One region of the Chitinophaga pinensis DSM 2588 genome, then DNA from elsewhere that is predicted to be linked to it. Evidence: riboswitches for the same ligand, from Rfam matches in the RefSeq annotation. Region 1 holds a riboswitch; the other holds the start of a gene.
The links. A riboswitch is a leader RNA that binds a small molecule or an ion and turns the genes downstream of it on or off. The one in region 1 is predicted to bind thiamine pyrophosphate.
Positions count from the first base shown of each region.

Region 2: it holds a riboswitch for thiamine pyrophosphate, as region 1 does, so the genes downstream of both, CPIN_RS32375 (TonB-dependent receptor) here and thiS (sulfur carrier protein ThiS) in region 1, are expected to answer to the same signal.

Region 1 is NC_013132.1:752,311-760,719, forward strand. Features, by position in the region: gene CPIN_RS03025 (hypothetical protein) at 31-525, shown strand; gene CPIN_RS03030 (pyridoxal phosphate-dependent aminotransferase) at 629-1,888, opposite strand; gene dnaN (DNA polymerase III subunit beta) at 2,236-3,354, shown strand; gene CPIN_RS03040 (sterol desaturase family protein) at 3,591-4,409, shown strand; gene CPIN_RS03045 (hypothetical protein) at 4,438-4,695, shown strand; gene CPIN_RS03050 (lipocalin-like domain-containing protein) at 4,779-5,279, opposite strand; TPP riboswitch at 5,325-5,433, shown strand; gene thiS (sulfur carrier protein ThiS) at 5,518-5,721, shown strand; gene thiC (phosphomethylpyrimidine synthase ThiC) at 5,875-7,704, shown strand; gene CPIN_RS36275 (thiamine phosphate synthase) at 7,704-8,318, shown strand; gene CPIN_RS03070 (hydroxymethylpyrimidine/phosphomethylpyrimidine kinase) at 8,291-8,409, shown strand, end outside.
Region 2 is NC_013132.1:8,207,467-8,215,875, reverse strand. Features, by position in the region: gene CPIN_RS32395 (M20 family metallo-hydrolase) at 1-153, shown strand, start outside; gene argH (argininosuccinate lyase) at 156-1,487, shown strand; gene CPIN_RS32385 (DUF6770 family protein) at 1,567-3,126, opposite strand; gene CPIN_RS32375 (TonB-dependent receptor) at 3,456-5,831, opposite strand; TPP riboswitch at 5,894-5,986, opposite strand; gene CPIN_RS32370 (single-stranded DNA-binding protein) at 6,178-6,570, shown strand; tRNA gene CPIN_RS32365 (tRNA-Met) at 7,285-7,356, shown strand; gene era (GTPase Era) at 7,422-8,291, shown strand; gene der (ribosome biogenesis GTPase Der) at 8,304-8,409, shown strand, end outside.

The sequences.
Region 1 (8,409 bases):
TTTTGCCTTACATAGGTAAAATCAAACGCTATGAAAAAGTTAATGCTTCTGCTGATTGCCGTAACCGGATTTACAGCTACAACCATGGCCCAGATCAATGTTAGTATCAATATAGGAAGACAGCCAGTATGGGGTCCTGTTGGTTATGACCATGTGGACTACTACTATCTGCCCGACATAGAATGTTATTACGATGTACCGGCCCAGGTATATGTTTATAGAAATGGAAATAATTGGGTAAGGACCAGATCATTACCCGGCAGGTATGCCAATTTCGATGTTTACCATGCGCACAAGGTAGTGATCAATGGGGTAGACAGACCTTATATGACCCATGATAAATACCGTCAGCAATATTACAGCTACAGAGGTAAACATGACCAGATAGCGATCCGTGACAGCAGGGAAGAGAAATACTGGGCTAACAAATACCACCCGAATCATGGCCAGTGGAAGAAAGATCATCGTGACGATCATAATAATGGCCGTGCTGACCGCGGAGGACGTGGCCGGGACAGACACTAAGTTAAATGTTCCCTTCTTTCAACACCACACCTATCATGAAGAAGGCCGCTCCGTTTGAGACGGGGCGGCCTTTCTTCTTTTATGTTGCTTGCCATTTAAAATCCTATTGCAGCTTTTCCAGCGCAGCTTTCAGCTGAGCGATCATTGCCGGGATCTCCTCTTTTACGCAGGTACCTACGCTGAGGCGATACCATGGAGATGTTTTAGGAGCACCGAATGCATAGAACGGTACCAGACCCAGTTTCGCTTCGTTCAGGATGTAGGAGGTAACCGCTGCCTGATCTGCCAGTACGGTACCATCAGCGGTCTTTTTACCTGCCAGATCGATCTTAAGCGTCAGGTAGATAGCTGCCTGTGGAGCGATCGCTTCTACCGGGTGACCCGCTTTCTTCAGACCGTCAAATCCTTCGTAAATCTTCTGCAGACGCTCTTCTACTTCGCCTTTGAATTGCTTCAGGTAAGCATTCACTTCGTCTTTACGACGCAGGTAACGCGCTGCTGCATGCTGTTCTGCCATAGGGCTCCATGCACCTACGTGAGACAGGATAGATTTCATCTTTCCGATTACGTGTGCAGGTCCTAAAGCCCAACCAACTCTTACGCCGGTTGCAGCGAATGCTTTACTCATACCGTCGATGAAGATGGTATAGTCTCTCAGTTCCGGACGCAGGGAAACCGGTGTGTAGTGCTGTGTCTGACCGAAAGTCAGTACCCAGTACATCTGGTCAAACATTACGTACAGCGGCTTTTCATCAGCGCCACGGCTCTTGTTTTCAGCAATTACCAGGTCGCAGATCTCTTCCAGCTGTTGCTTACCGAAAGCAGTACCGGTTGGGTTCTGCGGAGAACACAGCGCCAGGAGGGTAGCACCCTTCAGCAGTGGTTTCAGTTCGGCAGCAGTCGGCATAAAGTCGTTTTCCGGTTTAGTTTCCAGTACAACGTGCTCTGCCTCGAGGAAATGTGTATAATGGTTATTGTTCCAGGATGGAGTAGCATAAACTACCTTCTCACCTCTGTCTACAATTGTTCTGAAAGTTGCATAGATAATCGGACGACCACCGCAGGAGATAACTATTTCCTTCGCCGGATCGTAGTTCAGGTTTTCGTGTTCAGCGATGAACTCACTTACTGATTTTCTCAGTTCAGGAATACCGTCTGCCGGAGGGTAGTTGGTAAATCCTTCCTTGTAAGCCGTTATGATCTCTTCCTCAAACTCAGCCGGAATTGGGAATACCTTGGGGTCAAAATCCCCAATGGTAAAATTGTAGATCTTCTCGCCCTTGGCCTGCTTCTCCTTTATCTCACCGGCCAGCTTAATAATTTCAGACCCGATCAACGTTTCGGCTAAATGAGACAGTTTCATAACCCAAAAGAATTTTAGTTTTAAAAATATTTTTTTGCGCCCGCAAAGCTAAATGATATGAACATCATTTAAAAGAAAGAGCAGATTTTTTCATGTCATATTAATAAATTGCCAGTTTATTGAATTTCATTCAATAAAAGATCTACTAATCATCGCTTTATCTAACATTGTATTTTCCGGTAATATCTGTAATTAGCGCGATACTTGACATTTCTTTCTATCTTTGTCCGCATTCTTAAAAAGCCTATTTTTAGTGCGGTTAACAAAATCCGAATTTCGGTCAATCGCCTCACCGGCCATTACACGGCTATTTTTGAATAAAGCAAAAAGTAAATACAATATATCACATGAAGTTTATCGTTTCTTCCTCTACTTTGTTAAAACAATTGCAGCAGATCAGCGGGGTGATCAACTCTAATACGGTGTTGCCTATATTGGAAGATTTCCTTTTCCTGATCGATAAGAACGAACTGACTGTAGTAGCTACGGATCTCGAGACTGTGATGAAGGTAAAGCTGGAGGTTGAAGCCAAAGAAAGCGGCCGTATCTGTATCCCGGCTAAGATCCTGATGGATTCACTCAAAAACCTGCCTGACCAGCCGCTCACGTTTCATATAGATCTTAACTCATACGCGGTTGAAATTACTTCCGACAACGGTAAGTACAAGGTGATGGGAGAGAATCCTGAGAACTTCCCGAAAGAACCAGCTGCGGATGATACAACTTCATTCACCGTTTCAGCAACAGCCCTGGTTACAGCCATCAACAAAACCCTGTTTGCCGTAAGCAACGACGACCTTCGTCCTGCCATGACAGGTGTTTTCTTCGAACTGACACCAACCAGCCTCACTTTCGTAGCAACCGACGCTCACCGTCTGGTAAAATACGTTAGAACCGGCGTTGAATGCCCGAAAGCAGAAACCTTCATCGTGCCTAAAAAACCGCTGAACCTGCTGAAATCCGCATTACCTGACAACGACAGCGAAATTAAAATCGCCTATAGCCAGAACCACTTCTTCGTAATGCATGATGGCGCCCAGATGATCTGTCGCCTGATCGACGCAAGATTCCCTGACTATAAAGTGGTTATTCCAAAAGATAACCCGTACCGCCTGACAGTCGCTAAAAGTGATTTCCAGAACGCGCTGAAACGCGTAAGCGTTTTTGCCAACAAGAGCACCAACCAGGTAGCCCTGAGCATCACCGGTAGCGAACTGCAACTATCTGCACAGGACGTTGACTTCTCTTTCGAAGGTAATGAGCGTATGAGTTGCCAGTACACCGGCGACGATATGCAGATCGCTTTCAACGCGAAGTTCCTGATCGAAATGCTGAACGCAGCAGAAGGTGATGAAATCACGATCGAATTGTCTACACCAACCAAAGCAGGTATCCTGAAACCTTCTGAAAAAGAAGAAAACGAAGACCTGCTGATGCTGGTAATGCCGCTTATGTTGAATAACTAAGCCGCTGCTCCAACAACTAATAACTAATGTTTATTTATAAAGCAATCTCTCACAAGGAGATTGCTTTTTTCTTTTACCATAGCCACTTTCAAAAGATTTGTTATTTGAAAAAGTCGTAAATTAATAGCAGCAATAAGGACAGTAACGACTTGATTTGCCCCAGTTTGATGACCACTATTTCACGTTGAATAATAAACCGCATGGGACCCATCCATGCAGACAAAACTGATTCCCGTATGGAAGAATTTTTTAATAATATTCCTCCGTGGTATCGCACCGCCTTTCTCGTAGGTGGACTCGTACTTCTCTGGATGATCGAAGGCGCTATACCCCGCCTCTCATTCAAAGGAGATCGTTATAAACATGCAGGTACCAATTTGTTCTTTACGTTAACCACAGCCGTCGTTAACCTTGGTTTCGCATTCCTGATCGTCACCGCATCAGAATGGACCGCAAAGGCACATTTTGGCCTGTTGTACACCTTTCCGCTGCCCATCTGGCTACACTGCCTGATAGCGGTCATGATGATGGATCTGGTAGGCGCTTACCTCGTACACGTCATCCAGCATAAAATAGCCTGGATGTGGCACTTCCATAAGATCCATCATATCGATACAGCGGTAGATACCACTACCGCCCTGAGACACCATCCCGTGGAAAGCATTTTCAGAGTTATCGCCTTACTGCTCGCCATTGTTGTAATGGGCATACCCATCTGGATGGTCATGTTATACCAGACCATCTCAGCGTTCATGTCACAGTTTAACCATGCGAACATCCGTCTGCCCAAATGGCTGGATAGTACCCTTAGCTACGTCATTGTATCGCCTGACATGCATAAGGTACATCACAGTCATTATCAGCCGGAAACCGACTCCAATTATGCGAACATTTTCTCGTTCTGGGATCGCCTCTTCGGCACATTCGTGAAAGTAAAAGATGTAACGCAACTACGCTACGGACTGGATGAGTATCAGGACGATCATTATCAACACATCGGGACACTCCTGAAAGTGCCCTGGGAACAAACCAGGCAGGAAAAGATTATAAACTAAATTATTATCACGCTTAATTCATCATCATATGCAACAGCACACCACGTCCACCCCCACTAAAATAGCCTGCTTCGTTTCCATGTTTGCAGGTATATTCTCAGCAGTATATGCCTTCGTCGCAAGGAACCCAAGTACAGCACTCGTATTTGGTGTAGCTGCTATAGTTATCGGCGGACTTTCCATCTTAAAAGCCCACAAAAATATCGACGACACACAAGTAGCCACTGCCGGTGTATTCATGGCAGTAGTAGCATGCGCTGTCGCATTGTGGCAAATGTATAACTAGTAAGTTCATGACTACTATAATCTGTTTACAGGCAGCAGGCAGTATAACGCGATACTGTTTGTTGCCTGTGGACTATGGTAGACTTACTTCCTTTTTTTGTCCGCCTTTTTATATTCTTCGAGGTATCCCTCCGCAGCTTTGATAGGAAACAGCACTAACGAAGTATCTGTCAGCGCCCTGATAAGTGTAGTATCTATGACAACGGCAGAATCCTTCTGCCGCGTACCCTCTATGTGACTCCAGAACAACAGCGTATCATGTGAAACACTCCACTTGTCATACACCATTGAATAAGTATTGATAGACGTAATCGTCCCCTTCTTCTTTAACTGAAAACCCTGTGTCGCTTTATCAACCCCAGGTACCGGTTGCAGCCACTTTCCCAGCAACTGCTCCTCACTGTATGAAACCGTATCTGCCTTTATCATTGCAACAGAATCAATGACCGTTTCCGGCGTTACAGTATCCGGTACATCTATCAGACTGCTGTCTTCCACTTCAACAGTTGTTGTAGAAGGAGCAGGCTGCTGACATGATGTAGCTATAACTGTACAGATCACTGACAAAAGCAGACTTTTTTTCATAGCTCCAAAGATAGGAATACTAGTTTAACAATTTTAACTACCTTTAAGGCACTTTAGGGGTGTTTCCCGGGAACTAAAACAACCGGGAAGCTGAGATGAGACCCTCAGACCTGATGCAGTTCATACTGCCGTAGGAAAAAGTTACCTGACCTGATACACGTTATCACAGGTAAACATAGCTGAATTCTCCATCCTTTCCATCCTTAAAGTTTATTGTTCAACTAAATTCCCTGCAAACATGGAAGTGCTTGTAAACAATAAACTTTATGCGGTGCAGCCAGGAACAACTGTCGCTGCCCTCTTACAGTTTATCCAACTATCATCAGAAAAAGGCGTAGCCATCGCCGTCAACAGCCAGGTTATACCAAAGACCTCCTGGCCCGATCAGACCTTGCAGTCCGCTGATAAGGTCACGATCATCCGTGCCACGCAGGGAGGATAATCCAACGACCTGTTGTACACAAAAGAATTGCTGATGGACCTGCATTGCCATAAGGGCATTGTCATGCCCATACGTGAACACATTGTACACCAGCCACCCTGCTATTCAACATTTTTCCAACTTAATTCCTGATCTGTAAATCATTCAACGATTATGCATTCCATTTCCCGTACGCCATTCCCGGCGTCCAGAAAAATCTACGTCGATGGCGTCGCCATGAGAGAAATAACGCTGACAAACACACGCCTGCACGGTTCTAAAGGGGAGGAAGTTCCCAATGCACCGGTAGTGGTATATGATACCAGCGGACCATACACCGATCCTGATGCTCACATCGATGTACGCCAGGGTCTGCCCAGACTGCGTGAAAAATGGATCCTCGATCGTGACGATGTGGATAAACTGCCAGGTATCACTTCTGATTATGGCAGACAAAGACTGGAAGACAATCGTCTCGACTCCCTGCGCTTTTCTTATCAGCATTCTCCGATGAGAGCAAAAGCCGGCCATAACGTATCCCAGATGCACTATGCTAAAAAAGGCATCATCACCCGGGAGATGGAATACATCGCCACGCGTGAAAACCAGTGCGTAGAAAAACTCTTCCAGGAAAATAATGCCCTCTGGCAACAACACAAAGGACAATCCTTCGGCGCTAATACGCCCGTAAAGTTCATCACCCCTGAATTCGTCAGACAGGAAGTAGCTGCCGGCCGCGCCATCATTCCCAATAATATCAATCACCCGGAAAGTGAACCCATGATCATCGGGCGCAATTTCCTGGTGAAGATCAATGCCAACATCGGTAACTCCGCCGTTACCTCCAGCATAGAAGAAGAAGTAGAAAAAGCCGTATGGGCCTGCCGCTGGGGCGCTGATACCATCATGGATCTCAGCACCGGCAAACACATTCATGAAACAAGAGAATGGATCATCCGTAACTCTCCTGTGCCTATCGGTACCGTACCAATCTATCAGGCACTGGAAAAAGTGAACGGAAAAGCAGAAGAGCTGAACTGGGAAATATTCCGTGATACCCTGATTGAACAGGCAGAACAGGGTGTTGACTACTTCACCATTCATGCCGGCGTACTGCTGCGTTATGTACCACTTACCGCACGACGCACGACCGGTATCGTATCCCGTGGTGGATCGATCCTCGCAAAATGGTGTCTGGCACATCACAAGGAAAACTTCCTCTATACCCATTTTGAAGAAATCTGCGAGATCATGAAGGCATACGATGTCGCCTTTTCTCTGGGAGATGGTTTACGTCCGGGTAGTATCGCCGATGCAAATGATGCAGCACAATTCGCAGAACTGGAAACACTCGGCGAACTGACACACCACGCCTGGAAACATGATATACAGACCATGATCGAAGGACCAGGACACGTACCGATGCACCTGATCAAGGAGAACATGGATAAACAGCTGGAGCATTGTAAAGAAGCGCCGTTCTACACACTCGGCCCCTTAACTACAGACATCGCCCCAGGTTACGACCATATCACATCCGCTATCGGAGCCGCAATGATCGGCTGGTTCGGTACCGCTATGCTGTGTTACGTAACACCAAAAGAACACCTCGGATTGCCTGATAAAGAAGATGTAAGACAAGGGGTTATCACTTATAAAATTGCCGCTCATGCCGCCGACCTCGCAAAAGGTCATCCTGGTGCGCAACACCGTGACAACGCATTGAGTAAAGCCCGCTTTGAATTCAGATGGGAAGACCAGTTCAATCTGTCTCTCGATCCGGAAACAGCACGTTCTTATCATGACGAAACACTGCCTGCCGAAGGTGCAAAAGTGGCTCACTTCTGCTCCATGTGCGGACCACATTTCTGTTCGATGAAGATCACACAGGAAGTACGCGATTATGCCGCTTCTCAACAGATAGATGAAACGCTGGCACTGGAAACAGGAATGGCGGAACAGGCGAACGCATTCAAAGAACAGGGTGGGGCCATCTATTTTTAATGATACAGATCATCACACCTCCTGCCTGGCTGCCGGAAGAAACGCTTTACTGGCAACAGCTGCTCGATGAAGGCGCTGACAGCATCCTGCTACGCAAACCAGGATGGTCGGCCGCTGATTATGAACAGCTGTTGCTGGCAGCAGACGCCTCCTGTTACAGTAAACTCATGATCGCCGGGCATCCGGCGCTTTGTGAGAAGTATGGTTTGCAGGGCATACACTTCAGCGAAAATGCGGGCAGTCTGCTAACAGCAGCCGATATCGCTACCTACCGGCAGCAAGGCTGGCTGCTCAGCACCAGTGTGCATACAACAGCCGCTTTACAGACAGCTGATGTTCACTGGGGCCAGCAGTTGCTGGCGCCTATCTTTGACAGCATCTCCAAACCAGGTCATAATAGCTTGTTCAGGGAAGATTTCAAACTGTCTAAGGGAGCTTACCAGGGTAAGGTACTGGCGCTGGGAGGAATAGATCATAATACCGCAATAAAAGCCCGCAATATGCAGTTTGACGGGATTGCCCTTCTGGGCGCCATCTGGCAGCAACCTGCGACAGCAATCAGCAGGTTCCGCCACATCCGGAAGCTATGGCACAACACCGCCCATTTGTCTTAAGCCTCGCCGGTCTTGATCCTTCCGCAGGAGCAGGTTTACTGGCAGATATCAAAACGTTTGAGGCACTGGGTACCTACGGACTCGGTGTGTG
Region 2 (8,409 bases), 1.7 Mb from region 1:
ACTACTTCTGATCAGGCACTGATACCAGGTACTTCCATCAAAATGGGACCTGGCGATTCGGCCCGTTCACATACAGCGGACGAATACATTTACCTTGATGAAGTACGTCAGGGTATTGACAGTTATATTAAATTACTCGAAGAAATCTTGTAGATATGAAAATATGGCAAAAAGATAAAACTGCACTGGCAGAAGTGGACAAGTTCACAGTAGGAAAAGACCGTGAAATGGACGCTTATCTCGCGCCATTCGATGTGCTGGGTTCACTGGCACATACCACCATGCTGGAAAGTATTGGTCTGCTGACAGCAGAAGAACTGGCTATCCTCCAGCAGGAATTAAAGCAGATATATAAAGAGATACAGCAAGGCAATTTTGTACTGGAAGATGGTGTGGAAGACATCCATTCACAGGTGGAATTGCTTCTCACCCGCAGATTGGGAGAAGTTGGTAAGAAGATTCACAGCGGTCGTTCCCGTAACGATCAGGTGCTGGTGGATCTGAAACTGTTCCTCCGTCATGAACTGGAGGTGCTGGTGGGAGAGGTGAAAACCCTGTTTGACCTGTTACAACAGAAAAGTATTCAGTATAAAGATCAGCTGATACCAGGATATACACACCTTCAGATCGCTATGCCATCCTCTTTCGGATTATGGTTTGGCGCTTATGCAGAAAGCCTGGTAGATGACCTGACTGTGTTACAGAGTGCCTATAAAGTAGTGAATAAAAACCCATTGGGTTCTGCTGCAGGTTATGGTTCTTCTTTCCCGCTGAACCGTACCATGACCACACAGCTGCTGGGTTTTGACGATCTGAATTACAATGTGGTGTATGCACAGATGGGACGAGGTAAGACAGAAAAGATCGTTTCATTTGCACTGGCAGGTATTGCTTCCACACTGGCGAAAATGTCAATGGATGCGTGTCTGTTTATGAACCAGAACTTTGGTTTCATCAGCTTCCCTGATGAACTCACCACTGGTTCCAGCATTATGCCGCATAAGAAGAATCCGGACGTATGGGAACTGATCCGCTCCCATGGCAATAAGCTGCAGGCGCTGCCGAATGAAATTGCAATGATGATCACCAACCTGCCAAGTGGTTACCACCGTGACCTGCAGTTGCTGAAGGAGAACCTTTTCCCTGCATTTGGCATATTGAAAGACTGTCTGAAAATGGCGGGTCTGATGCTGGAGAATATCCGTATCAAAGAGAATATCCTGAATGATGATAAATACCGTTATCTGTTCAGCGTAGAAGTGGTAAACCGCCTGGTACTGGAAGGTGTTCCATTCCGCGAAGCGTACAAACAGGTAGGACTGGATATCGAGAAAGGTAATTTTGCACCTGAGCATACCGTGCAGCATACGCATGAAGGCAGCATTGGTAATCCGGGTAATGAAGAAGTCAACAGGATGATGGAAGAAGTGATCAGCGGATTTCCTTTCAAAAAGGTAGCTACAGCAGTAGAGAAGCTGTTGAGTTAAGTTGTGAAGCAATAAGCTATTATAAAAGCGAAAGCCTGAAAGTATGTACTTTCAGGCTTTCGCTTTTATAATAGCTTTACTAAATAGCCTCGATAGATAACTTAGTGGATTTCTCCTTTTCGTCATATTCAGAGACAATGATGTGACCCTCTTTTGCAGGGTAGATGTTTGTCTTCACTGTATTATTGGTTCTGGCGATCTTACGCATGATCTTCTTCTCGTGTACGTTATAGATCATAATATCTTTTGCAGCTTTAACGATCAGGAAAGAAGTCTTTGTGTCCGGATTGGTTAATGGATAGAAGCTACAATTGTCTTCTGTTTTAAATGTCGGCGGGAAGTTCTTCCGTTTGTGGATGTCGGTGCCGATACTGTCCACATAACTCATCTTGCCGTCTTTATCCATTTTCATGAGCAGTACATCATCAAAAGAATAAGCACCATATGCTCCTGTTGACATCATGATAATACCAGGGACCAGCAATGGCGCCGTGATGGAGCCTATAATGATAGCTGCTTTACTGCTCCTTGCTTTCAGGCGGCTTCCTAGAAAATAAGTGTTGCCTTCATAGTCTCTGAAAGAAGGACGAGGCACGATATGACCCTGGGCGCTTTGGATGTACCCCTTTTTGTCGATCTCTTTATTTGTACTGTCAGCCCAGCAATAATAGACAGTTTTCACGTCTTCTTTATGTGCGGCATTCACATCTATTTTATAAACACCTTGTATTTGTCCTTTGGAGATCGCATTAACGCCGGCCAGGTCAACAGAAGGAGATGTATTACCAATGATACCGGAAATAAACAATTTACCAGTCACAGGATCATTGCCGAATCCGAGGATGTCCAACATACGTCTCTTTTTATCTTTCAGCTGTAGTTTCAGCGTAGGAGAGTTGGTCGTACCGCTATAGCCGAACAGGGTATAGCCACTGCCATATTCCATATCTGCTTTTTGGGTCAGCAGGTAGATGTCATCACCAGCTGTATGCAGATAATAACTTGCAGCCACTTCTTTTATCTGTCTTTCACTGATCTTTTCACCGGCAGTATTGAAAGTGAATAAAGGCTTTTTAGTCTTATCTCCGTAAAAGGCAGCAAAACCTTTATTGCTGATGTTTTTCAGCTGAATGTCTTCTTTAAACGGCAGCGCATTTGCTTCGTATCCTTTCAGTGCCAGATAAATATCTATGTCCGCTTTTCTTTCAAAAGTTTTTGTGATCTCACCCTGGAGGTTAATGAACTGTGCGAAGAAGGATATGTAACCTTTCTTTGCAGCGTGCTTGTAGGAGATCTTATGTTTTGGTGTTGTACCTAATACGTCGCTCTTGATATATGCGAGACAAAGGATATCCTGTTCAAACGCTACGGCGCGCAGGTTCAGTTTCTGTTCACGGAATTTCACCTTTCCGATATCGTTCAGATTTTCGTCCATGATAGTGACCTCGTAGTTGAAGGAGTCCTTACTGGCTTTTTCCAGTTCTGTGAATGTCATATAACCGACGAGACTTCCATCCTGCATAATGCTGTGCAGGGAGGTCGAAATACCACTGCCAACCTGTTTGAATACCCTGGACTGGGCGTGGGTAGTTAGTACAACAAATAAAGTGTACAGGAATAATAGGAATCGTTTTTTCATTTTAAAAAGTTTGAAAAGTGCAACGATGAGGTATGGGTTTGAAATATATAGTGTATAGGGCCTGTACCGGTAGAAAGGTGATATGCAATGAAGTGCTGGCTTCAGTACGCTTATAGGCAAGCGTGCTGTCAATTGTACGAACAGTTATGGTCTTATGCGACCAGGTATGAGGTATCATGCAATTTGTCCCCTTCTTAGGTATAGGTATGATTTCTAATGCAATATAGTGAAAATATATGCTATGTAACTGAAATTCATTTTCAGGAAGAGGAGAAATAAAAAGGGCTGTCCCACCATTGGCGGACAGCCCCTTTCCCATTTAGGCTAATTTAGAAGGCTATATTAATGCCGGCAAAGAAATTGGTGCCAGCCATCGGATAATATCCGTTAGACGATTTTTCGACACCTTCCTCTTTAAATGCATAGGTCCATCCGTTAGGAGCGTACTTCTTATTCCAGATATTGTTCAGCACGAACTGAATACCCAGTTCTTTAAAGAGAGGCTGAGGAATGATGTAGTTGAAGCGCAGGTCATTGGTATAATAACCGTCCAGGCTGCGTTCTTTTACTTCCGAGTTGTCGAGGTATTGTCTGCTGACATACTTACCGATCAGGCTTACTTCCAGATTCTTCACTGGTCTTGCAGACAAGTTATAACCGCCTACAAAAGAAGGGGAGAAGGCGATGTTGGTGCTGTTGTAAACAACGGTATCCTGTGCACCGGTGTCAAAATTGTCGATAAAATACTGGAAGTTCTGCACCTTGTTGCGGCTGAAGGCTGCATTCGCAGAAAGCGTAAACAGGCGGCCCAGGCGGGTGCTACCTTGTAATTCGATACCGGCGCGGTAGCTTTTAGGAATGTTGGTGCGGGTATAAGCGCCTACATCGTTCAGTTTCCCGGTTTGTACCAGCTGGTTTTTATAGTTCATGTAGTAGGCATTTGCCTGCAACACGATGTTACCGGTGCGGTAAGTATAACCAGCTTCTACATCGCGCAGTGTTTCATGTTTAGGGGTGTTATTTACACCTGCTTCGAAGTCGTCGCGGTTAGGTTCTTTGTTGCCCACAGCAAAGGAGGCGTATACTTCCTGACGATCGTTCAGCGTGTAAGAAATACCTGCTTTCGGATTGAAGAAGTTGTAATCATTATGTTGTATCAGGGAAGGATTTTTATCGAATCCGTCGATGTTGTATTGTACGGTGCGGTATTGCAGGTCTGCAAACAGGCGTAATGCGGAAGTGATTTTATATTGTCCTTTCCAGTATACGTTCAGATCGCGTTTGAATGCGTCGTTGTCGTAGTATTTGTGGTCTTTATCGATCGGGTATTGCGCCCAGATGATCTTACCATAGTGACCGCCTTCATAGCGGTTCCATCCGCCACCCAGGCTCCAGCTCAGTTTATCGCCTTTGTAGTTTACGGAGAAGATGCCACCGTAGAAGTGGTTGTCCAGCCAGAGTTGTCTGATGAGATCTGTATGTGTCACAGGAGCGCCGTTGATCACAGGATCTGTGATGCCGTAATCAGCAAAGGCTTCCTGTTCGCGGTACTGTTCGTAGTAACCTCTGCCACGGGTGTAGTGTGCAGCCACGTTGAAGTCCAGTTTACTGCTCAGTGACTGGTTCAGGAATAACTGGTAATGGTCCTGTTGATAGTTGTCTGTTTCGTTGTCGTAGTAAGTACCGTCAGATTTTTGGCCTGCGGAATTGTAGGTACGGTGTGTCTTCAGTGAGTCGAGAGGCACGCCGTTCCATGCCTGGTAGGTTTTTTCCTTACCGGAAAATACGTTCAGACGGATAGCGGTATTCTTCGAAATATAAGCCGCAGAAGTATAGAAAGATTTCAGGTCAGAAGAGGCACGATCCATGTAACCATCAGAAGATATTTTGGATAATCTGGCGTCGATGGTGAAATGGTTATTGATTAATCCGGAGCCTACTTTTACGGTGTTTTTCCAGGAGTTGTAAGATCCGACACTGCTGTTAACTTCTGCGTATGCTTTATCTCTGAAATCGTTGGTGCTGAGATTGAGCGAAGCGCCGAAAGCACCAGCTCCGTTGGTAGATGTACCTACACCCCGTTGTAATTGTATACTGCTTACAGAAGAAGCGAAATCGGGCATATTTACAAAGAAAGTACCCTGTGATTCCGCGTCATTGATAGGAATACCATTGGCAGTAACGTTGATACGCGTGATATCAGATCCTCTGACACGGATGCCGGTATAACCGATACCTGTACCAGCGTCGGAGTTGGTTACTACGCCTGGGAGCTGATTCAGCAGCAGGGGCAGGTCCTGACCCAGGTTCTGTTTTTTGATCTCTTCTGCAGTCAGGGTAGATTGTGTGAAAGGAGCATGTTCTCCCACACGGAGACTGGAGATCTCAACAGGTTTTACAAAGAGACCGGTTTCTTCCAGCGAAAAATCTGTCTGGATGGTATTACCAGTCGCGTTGATGTTCGTGGTCAACTGTTTGTATCCGAGGTAGCTCACCTGTAAGGTATACTGACCTTTAGACGGAATAGTAAAGCGGTATTGACCATTGGCGTTGGTATGCATACCAGCGTTGGTGGAGGGGATACTTACGGAAACACCTTCCAGCGGTTTTCCGTTGGATTTGTTGGTAACGACTCCGGTCAGCACAGTTTGCGCATGCACAGTACTTAAGCTGCAGAGCAGCAAAAGGAATAAAAATTGTCTCATGGACTATGACGGTTTAATAGCTTACAATCTGTAGCTTTCAACTTAACAAATGGGTAAGGAAGAGATTGTTCGCTTACCTTTCCTAAACAGCATTACCTGGTCAGGTTCAACGGGTCTGATCTCAGCCTGATAGTAAGGCACCCCGAGGTGAAACCGGGAGTTCTGATAATTTATTGCGCGAGATGCGCACTCCTGTTTCCGGGAACAAAGTTATAGCGGTCGTCGTTAAAAAGTGAAAATATTTTTCATAATGACAGAAATAGTATAATTTCCATTCCTCTACATGTCTCTTCAGAATTAAATACTCCCTGAACTTTTTTATTGTTAACCATAATTAGAATCTGTAATGATTAAGCTACAATTAATCGGGCATCTGGGACATGATGCAGTTCAGCGGAATGTAAATGGTCATACTGTTTTAGGCTTTCGCGTGGCGCATACGGAGCGCTTTAAGGCGCGGGATGGTGAGTTGCAGGAAAGGACGACCTGGGTAGATTGTTCGCTCTGGAACAAGGAGAAGGTGGGTCCTTATCTGAAAACGGGTACCCGTGTGTTTGTCGAGGGAAATCCTTCGGCAGATAATTATGTGAACGGCCAGGGTGAAAATGTGTCGGTATTGCGTTTAAAAGTCTTGCAATTGCAGCTGTTGACGAGTCGCCGTGATGGTGGTAAGCGGGAAAATGAGGTGGAGGAGATTGTGATGGTGAATGAAGATCCGGCGGATGATCTGCCGTTTTAGGAGATGATAAACACCGCAGATATGAAAGAAGGCTGTTGCGCTGTAGGCGGACAGCCTTTTTCTTTGTGGAGAGGGAAAGCAGGACGAATCAGTCTGTCCCCGGGAAGGTTTGAGAACAGAAGTATAAAAGCCGGATATCTATGGTGACTTTAGCACATCAGGGCATTATAATGGCTTTGATCCTTGTTATTCAACGCGTTGCTATGGAAGAGTATGGCAATGATATGTCTTTATGTAAAGAGGAAATAAGGCCATATTACAGGGATGGGAAGTGTTTACCAGGCTGATGGAGGTAGCAGGGGAGAAGTATGCCTGGATGACAGGTGGACATGAGGTGGACTTGATCAGTATATATGATTGTACATCAATTGTTTATGAAGTGTCAGTAATGCGCATTCCAATGACCTTCCGACGGCAGTGTGGTGGTTTTTTGCTGAGATTGGAGGCAAAGTATATACGTTCCTGATAGACACGTATAAGATATTGTGCATATCATTAGCGGGCTTTACCAGCGTATTTTTGATTGAAATGAATGAAACGAAGATTTTATTTCCAGCTTTTATACAAAGGTTTTTTATATCCTGTAACCCTTTGTAGTAAAGGGTTACAGGATGGTGAAGTTACGTTGTTATTCTCTGTTTGATGCATGTAAAAAGCGTTTTTTCTAAAAAAGATTTGGCAGGAATGATTTTAATCCTATCTTTGCAACCTCATTGCGAGGTAGAGCAGAGGTAGCTCGTCGGGCTCATAACCCGAAGGTCAGGGGTTCGAATCCTCTCCTCGCTACTAACAAAAAAGCCGAATCTGATTCGGCTTTTTTTATTTCAGGAAGTTCAGGAAATTAGTAGTGCATGCATAAAGCGGGTTTTGTAAATATCTTCGGTAAGGCCAATGCAGGGAAAAGTACCCTGATGAACGCTCTGGTGGGCGAGAAACTGGCTATTGTATCTCCGAAGGTCCAGACAACAAGACATCGTATTACGGGTGTGGTGACAACACCGGAATATCAGATCGTATTCTCTGATACGCCCGGTATTATTGATCCCCGTTATCGTCTGCACGAAAAAATGATGGGTGCTGTTAAGTCTGCCCTGGAAGACGCCGACGTGGCCATGTTAATCATGGACGTGAAGGATAATCTGGAAGAAAACCTCTCTCTGTTTGCATCACTCAAACTAAAAGCCCGCACCATATTGGTGCTGAATAAGTCAGATCTGCTGATGAAGGAAGAGCTGGATGTGCTGGTGAAAAAGTGTGAAGAGTGGGGCAAGGCAGAAAAAGTAGTGCTGATATCAGCGATGCAGGGTAAAGGTGTACCGGCATTGCTGCAGACTATCGTAGGCATGCTCCCCGAAAGCGAGCCTTTCTACCCGGAAGATACCTTAACAGATAAGTCTACACGCTTCTTCGTAGGCGAAATCGTCCGGGAAAAAATATTCCAGCTCTTTGACGAAGAGATCCCTTATCATACAGCAGTAGCTGTAACACAGTTCCAGGAAAAGAATACGCTGATCAAAATTTCAGCGGATATTATCGTGACGCGTGAAACGCAGAAAGCGATTATCCTGGGCGACAAAGGATCTTCCATTAAAAAGATCGGTACACTGGCCCGCCAGGATATTGAGAAATTTGTGGGTCAGAAAGTGTTCCTTGAACTGTTTGTGAAGGTAAGAGGCAAATGGCGGGATAATGATATTTATTTAAAGGAATACGGTTATTAATTTTATTTAGTTATGGCAGGATTTACAGTAGCAATCGTCGGTCGTCCAAACGTAGGGAAATCTACGCTTTTCAACCGTTTGCTGGAACAGCGTAAAGCCATCGTGGATGACGTGAGCG